DNA from 3 places in the Streptomyces sp. NPDC006643 genome. Region 1 is predicted to be linked to each of the others. Evidence: riboswitches for the same ligand, from Rfam matches in the RefSeq annotation. Region 1 holds a riboswitch; each other region holds the start of a gene.
The links. Region 1 has a riboswitch for thiamine pyrophosphate ahead of thiO (glycine oxidase ThiO). Riboswitches for the same ligand answer to the same signal wherever they lie in the genome.
Positions count from the first base shown of each region.

Region 2: linked by a shared signal. The riboswitch ahead of thiC (phosphomethylpyrimidine synthase ThiC) and the one ahead of thiO (glycine oxidase ThiO) in region 1 are both predicted to bind thiamine pyrophosphate.
Region 3: linked by a shared signal. The riboswitch ahead of ACFYNU_RS37540 (thiamine ABC transporter substrate-binding protein) and the one ahead of thiO (glycine oxidase ThiO) in region 1 are both predicted to bind thiamine pyrophosphate.

Region 1 is NZ_JBIAHA010000038.1:77,594-79,850, reverse strand. It holds gene ACFYNU_RS36560 (NAD(P)/FAD-dependent oxidoreductase) at 1-600, opposite strand, end outside; TPP riboswitch at 765-879, shown strand; gene thiO (glycine oxidase ThiO) at 876-2,057, shown strand; gene thiS (sulfur carrier protein ThiS) at 2,054-2,257, shown strand, end outside.
Region 2 is NZ_JBIAHA010000027.1:89,245-91,501, forward strand. It holds gene thiC (phosphomethylpyrimidine synthase ThiC) at 1-1,169, opposite strand, end outside; TPP riboswitch at 1,163-1,304, opposite strand; gene ACFYNU_RS31270 (YibE/F family protein) at 1,376-2,257, shown strand, end outside.
Region 3 is NZ_JBIAHA010000042.1:33,926-36,182, forward strand. It holds gene rlmN (23S rRNA (adenine(2503)-C(2))-methyltransferase RlmN) at 1-716, shown strand, start outside; TPP riboswitch at 771-895, shown strand; gene ACFYNU_RS37540 (thiamine ABC transporter substrate-binding protein) at 975-2,066, shown strand; gene ACFYNU_RS37545 (iron ABC transporter permease) at 2,210-2,257, shown strand, end outside.

The DNA.
Region 1 (2,257 bases):
CACCGTGCCGGGCTCGACGCTCGCCACGCGCGCGTGGGTGAGGAGTTCGGCGCCGCTCTCCGCGTACCAGTGCGCCATCGGAGTGGCGACCTCGGCGGGCAGGGCCCCGGCGAAGGGCCGGTCGGCCGCCTCTACGACGGTCACCTCGCAGTCGGCCTCCCGGGCCGCGGTGGTGAACTCCGCGCCGATCCAGCCCGCGCCGACCACGACGATGTGCCGCTTGCCGTCCAGGACGGGGCGCAGCCGCGCGGCGTCGTCCAGGGTGCGCAGCAGATGGACGCCGGGTACGCCGTCCGCGCCCGGCAGCGTGACCGGTTCGGCGCCGGTGGCGAGGACCAGCACGTCGTAGGGGACGGGGCCGGCCTCCGTGTCCAGCTCCCGGTCCCGCGGACGCACGCCGGTGACGTCGAGCCCCAGGCGCAGTTCCACCGAGAGCGCTTCGAAGTCCACGTCGAACGCCGAACTCTCCGCCGTCCCCAGGAGGACGGCCTTCGAGAGCGGGGGCCGGTCGTAGGGCTGGTGCCGTTCGGCGCCGATGAGGGTGACGGGACCGTCGTAGCCCCGTTCGCGCAGTGCCACGGCGGTCTGCACACCCGCCATGCCCGCGCCGACGACGACGGTGCGCCGCTCGTCCGTCTGCTTCCGCTGCTCGCTCACCCGATCACCTTAAGGACCCGGCGGGGACGGCGACTCCCTTACCCGGCGCGGGGACAGGGGGTTACGCTGGGCCGTAAAGCGCTTATCGGCAGTAGCGAACAAGAGACTTCACACCTCGCGGGAGCCCGGACGCAGCGGGCTGAGAGGGAGGCTGACGCGGCCTCCGACCGTACGAACCTGATCCGGGTCATGCCGGCGAAGGGAGGAGCTGGACGCCCATGCGGTCATCTCATACCGACGTCCTCGTCGTCGGGGGCGGGATCATCGGCCTCGTCACCGCCTGGCGGGCGGCGCAGCGCGGACTCGGGGTCGGCGTCGTCGATCCGGAGCCGGGCGGCGGCGCCGGCCAGGTCGCCGCCGGAATGCTCGCCGCCGTCAGCGAACTCGACCACGGCGAGCAGACGTTGCTGGGTCTGAACATCGCCTCCGCGCGGCTCTACCCCGACTTCGTCGCCGAGCTCGAATCGGTCTCGGGCCGGGACACCGGCTACCGGGCCTGCGGCACGCTCGCCGTCGCTCTCGACAGCGACGACCGGGCGCAGCTGCGTGAACTCCACGCCCTCCAGAGGAGATCGGGTCTGGAGTCCGAATGGCTCACCGGCCGCGAGTGCCGGCGGCTGGAGCCGATGCTCGCCCCGGGCGTACGCGGCGGTCTGCGGGTCGACGGCGACCACCAGATCGACCCGCGCAGGCTCGCGGCGGCCCTCGTGACGGCCTGCGAGCGGGCCGGGGTGGTCTTCCACCGGGCCTGGGCCCGTCGTCTGCGGGTGGCCCGGGACCGGGCCACCGGGATCACCCTCGACGACGGTACCGACCAGGGCACCGAACTCGGCGCCGATCAGGTCGTGATCGCCGGGGGCAGCCTCAGCGGGCAGCTCGCGGGGGTGCCGGACGACGTCCTGCCGCCCGTGCGCCCGGTCAAGGGCCAGGTCCTGCGGCTGACGGTGCCGCGCCCGTACGCGCCGTTCCTGTCCCGGACGCTGCGGGCCGAGGTCCGCGGCAGCCACATCTATCTCGTGCCGCGCGAGAACGGCGAACTGGTAGTGGGCGCCACGAGCGAGGAGCTGGGGTGGGACACCACGGTGACGGCGGGCGGGGTGTACCAGCTGCTGCGCGACGCCCATGAACTCCTTCCCGGCATCACCGAACTCCCGCTCACCGAGACCCGCGCCGGGCTGCGGCCGACCTCGCCGGACAACGCCCCGCTGCTCGGTCCGACCGCCCTGCCGGGCCTTCATCTGGCGACCGGGCACCATCGCAACGGGGTGCTGCTGACACCCGTCACCGGCCAGGTGATGGCGACCGTGCTCACGACGGGCGAACTGCCCGACGACGCGCGGCCCTTCGCGCCGGGCCGCTTCTCCCCCGCCGCCTCCGTACGTCAGGAGCAGCACGCATGAGCGACATCACGCATTCCTCCGTGAACGAGCCCGTGGGCGACCCGGTGGACGAGCCCGTGAACGAGTCCGCGAACGAGTCCGGACCCGCGCGTGGGTCCGAGCCGGTGAACGAGTCCGCGAAGGGGGCGCTGACCGTCTCCGTCAACGGAGCGGCACGCGTCCTCGCGGCCCCCGTCACGCTCGACGTCCTCGTCGCGACC
Region 2 (2,257 bases), on a different contig from region 1:
ATCATGGTTTGTACGTGGTGCCGCTTGGCGATGGTGTTCAGCTCACCCAGCGTCCGCAACTCGGCGAACTGCGCCTCGTCGTTGGCGTCGGCGATCGAGCCGGGGCGCAGGCCGTCGCCGAGTGAGTACGTCACGTCGTACGCCGCGAGGATGTCGCACAGCTCCTCGAAATTCTCGTACAGGAAAGACTCCTGATGGTGCGCCAGACACCACGCGGCCATGATCGAGCCGCCGCGCGAGACGATCCCGGTCTTGCGGCGGGCTGTCAGCGGCACATAGCGCAGGAGCACGCCGGCGTGAACGGTCATGTAGTCGACGCCCTGTTCGGCCTGCTCGATGACCGTGTCCTTGTAGATCTCCCAGGTCAGCTCCTCGGCCTTGCCGTCGACCTTCTCCAGGGCCTGGTAGAGCGGCACGGTGCCGATGGGGACGGGGGAGTTGCGCAGCACCCACTCGCGGGTGGTGTGGATGTTGCGGCCGGTGGAGAGGTCCATGACCGTGTCGGCGCCCCACTTGGTGGCCCAGGTCATCTTGTCCACCTCCTCCTCGATGGAGGAGGTGACGGCGGAGTTGCCGATGTTGGCGTTGACCTTCACCAGGAACCGCTTGCCGATGATCATCGGCTCGATCTCGGGATGGTTGACGTTGGCGGGCAGTACGGCGCGGCCCGCGGCGATCTCGTCGCGTACGACCTCGGGTGCGACGTTCTCCCGGATGGCGACGTACTCCATCTCCGGGGTGATGTCCCCGCGCCGGGCGTACGCGAGTTGGGTCACCGGCTGTCCGGCGCGGCCCCGGCGCGGCTGGCGCGGGCGGCCGGGGAAGACCGCGTCGAGGTTGCGCAGCCCGCCGCGCGGTGAGGTGTGCTTGAGGCCGTCGTCCTCGGGGCGGACGGGGCGGCCGGCGTACTCCTCGGTGTCGCCGCGGCCGATGATCCAGTTCTCCCGGAGCGGTGCGAGCCCGCGCCGTACGTCGGTCTCGACGGTGGGGTCGGTGTACGGCCCCGACGTGTCGTACAGCGTCACGTCGTTGCCGTTGGTGAGATGCACCTGACGGACCGGCACCCGGAGATCGGGGCGTGAACCCGCCACATACCCCTTGTGCCAGCCGATCGGCCTGTCCTCGCCCGTGGGGTCGGAGGCAGACGTGTGTGTGTCCTGAACGGTCATGGAGACCTACTCCCTACGCCGGCATTACCCGGTAACAGGTTCGGCGGTCGACGCAGCGAAGGGGTCCGGGAAGTCCCGGAACTCCACAGTCAGCGTCCTCTCAGCCCGGTGCTCCGAGCTCCCGCGTGTGTAAAGGCACCACCACGCTAACGCCATGCCGGGCGTGCTGAACAGAGGGCCTCCGTCGTTCTTGCGATGATCGGTCGGTGACCTCACCCCAGCAGACACCCGAGCCGCACGGCCACTCGCACAGCCACGGGCCGGCCGCACCGGTCTCCCAGCACCTGCGCAAGGTCATCGCCGCGGTGCTGATTCCCTTCGCGACGGCGGTCGTTGTCGGTCTCGTCGTGCTCTGGCCCGGCGGCGCCCCGGCGCACGAACGTACCGGTGTCGGCTTCGACCGGCAGACCCAGCAGGGCGAGGTCGTGAAGATCGAGAAAGTCGACTGCAAGGACGTGAACGCCGCTCAGGTCCCGCCGACGGGCGACACGTCGACGCCGGAGGGGCGTGAGGCGCAGCGCGCGCAGACCGGGGACTGTGTGAAGGCGACGGTCGAGGTGAAGAGCGGCAAGGACACGGGGCGCAAGTTCGTCGAGGTCGTCCAGCCGGACGCGCCACGGCAGTTTCACGTGAAACAGGGTGTGGTGGTGGCTTATGCCCCCGACGCTCCCCGGGATCTCCAGTACTCGGTCACGGACGTGGACCGTACGGTGCCGATGGCGGTGCTGGCCGGGATCTTCGCGCTCGCGGTGATCGTGGTGGGGCGGTTGCGCGGGCTGATGGCCCTGGTCGCGCTGGTGATCTCGTTCGCCGTACTGACGCTCTTCATCCTGCCGGCGATCCTTCAGGGCTCGAACCCGCTGATCGTCGCGGTCGTCGGGGCGAGCGCCATCATGCTGATCGCGCTGTATCTGTGCCACGGTCTGACGGCCCGTACGTCGGTCGCCGTCCTCGGCACGCTGATCTCGCTGCTGCTGATCGGGCTGCTGGGCTCGCTGTTCATCGGCTGGGCGAGCCTGACGGGCAACACCGACGACAACACCGGTCTGATCCACGGGCTGTATCCGGAGATCGACATGAGCGGTCTG
Region 3 (2,257 bases), on a different contig from region 1:
TGAACTGCCCGTTCTGCGCCACGGGGCAGGCCGGTCTCGACCGCAACCTGTCCACGGCCGAGATCGTGCACCAGATCGTGGACGGCATGCGCGCGCTGCGCGACGGCGAGGTCCCCGGCGGCCCCGCCCGGCTGTCCAACATCGTCTTCATGGGCATGGGCGAACCGCTCGCCAACTACCGCCGCGTCGTCGGGGCGATCCGCCGGCTGACCGACCCCGAGCCCGACGGTCTCGGCCTCTCGCAGCGCGGAATCACCGTCTCGACGGTGGGTCTGGTGCCCGCGATGCTGCGATTCGCCGACGAGGGCTTCAAATGCCGCCTCGCCGTGTCGCTGCACGCGCCCGACGACGAACTGCGGGACACCCTGGTGCCGGTCAACACCCGTTGGAAGGTGCGGGAGGTCCTGGACGCCGCCTGGGAGTACGCCGAGAAGTCGGGCCGCCGGATCTCCATCGAGTACGCCATGATCCGCGACATCAACGACCAGGCGTGGCGGGGCGATCTGCTGGGCCGGCTGCTCAAGGGCAAGCGGGTGCACGTCAACCTGATCCCGCTCAACCCGACGCCCGGCTCCAAGTGGACGGCTTCGCGCCCTGAGGACGAGAAGGCGTTCGTCGAGGCCGTCGCCTCCCACGGGGTGCCGGTGACGGTGCGCGACACCCGCGGTCAGGAGATCGACGGGGCGTGCGGTCAACTGGCGGCGACGGAGCGCTGAGCGCGGCGAAGGGGCCCCGTCGGGGCCCATGTACGCTGGGTTCGAACGAATTACATATTCCGACAGGGGAGCGCCACAGCGCTGAGAGTGCGGCAGAGGCTTGAGAAGAGCCTCACGGTCGCAGACCCTCTGAACCTCGCCCAGGTCATTCTGGGTAGGAAGTTCGGTCATCACTCAAGCTGTTGCGCCCTGCCCTGCGCCGGTCCGCCGGCGCGGGGCAGGGCCGCGTCTTCTCCTGGACATCCCAGGAGGATTTCAGTGCGTACCACGAAGAAGATGGCGGCCGGCGCCGTCGCCGCCGCCCTGGGAGTCTCCGCGCTCGCCGCGTGCGGCGGGTCCGAGGACTCCACGGCGTCGGACGGGGCCGGATCCAAGAGCGTGACGCTCGTCGCCCACGACTCCTTCGCCGCCTCGGACTCCGTACTGAAGGAGTTCACCAAGCAGACGGGCTACACCGTCAAGGTGCTCAAGAGCGGCGAAGCCGGCGAGGCGCTCAACAAGGAGATCCTCACGAAGGGTTCGCCGCAGGGCGACGTCTTCTTCGGCGTCGACAACACCCTGCTCTCCCGTGCTCTCGACAACGGCCTGTTCACGCCGTACGAGGCGAAGGGGCTCGACCAGGTCCGCGCGGACGTACGGCTCGACGACGCCGAGCATCGAGTCACCCCCGTCGACACCGGCGACATCTGCGTCAACTACGACAAGAAGTACTTCGCCGACAAGAAACTCGCCCCACCGGAGTCCTTCGCGGACCTCGCGAAGCCCGCCTACAAGGATCTCCTCGTCGTCGAGAACGCCGAGCAGTCCTCGCCGGGCCTCGGCTTCCTTCTCGGCACCGTCGCCGCGTACGGGGACGACGGTTGGCAGGACTACTGGAAGAAGCTCAAGGCCAACGGCGTCCAGGTCGTGGACAGCTGGGAGCAGGCCTACAACGAGGACTTCTCCGGCTCTGCGGGCGGCAAGAAGGCGAAGGCGGAGCGTCCCCTCGTCGTCTCCTACGCCTCAAGTCCGCCCGTCGAGGTCCTGTACGCCGACCCGCAGCCCAAGGAGGCGCCGACCGGCGTCGCCGCGGGTACCTGCTTCCGGCAGATCGAGTTCGCCGGCCTGCTCCAAGGGGCGAAGAACGAAGCGGGCGGCAAGGCCCTCCTGGACTTCCTGGTGAGCAAGACGTTCCAGGAGGACATGCCGCTCAACATGTTCGTCAATCCGGTCGTCGAGGGTGCGAAGCTGCCCGCGCTCTTCACCGAGCACGGCGCCGTCGTCGACAACCCGGAGACCGTGGCCCCGGAGAAGATAGCCAAGAACCGTGACGAGTGGATCCAGTCGTGGTCCTCACTCGTCGTCAAGTAGGCACGGAGGCCGCCCCGAAGGGCGAGAAGTCCACGCATACGGGTGCGGCCACCGCCGGCCCGCCCGCCGGGGGACGGGGCGCGGAAGCGGGACGTGCGGCCCGCGTCGTACGGCGCCGGGCGAGCGCCGTACGCCTCTGCCTCATGGCGGTGCCCGTCGCCTTCTTCGCGGTCTTCTTCGCCTACCCCGTC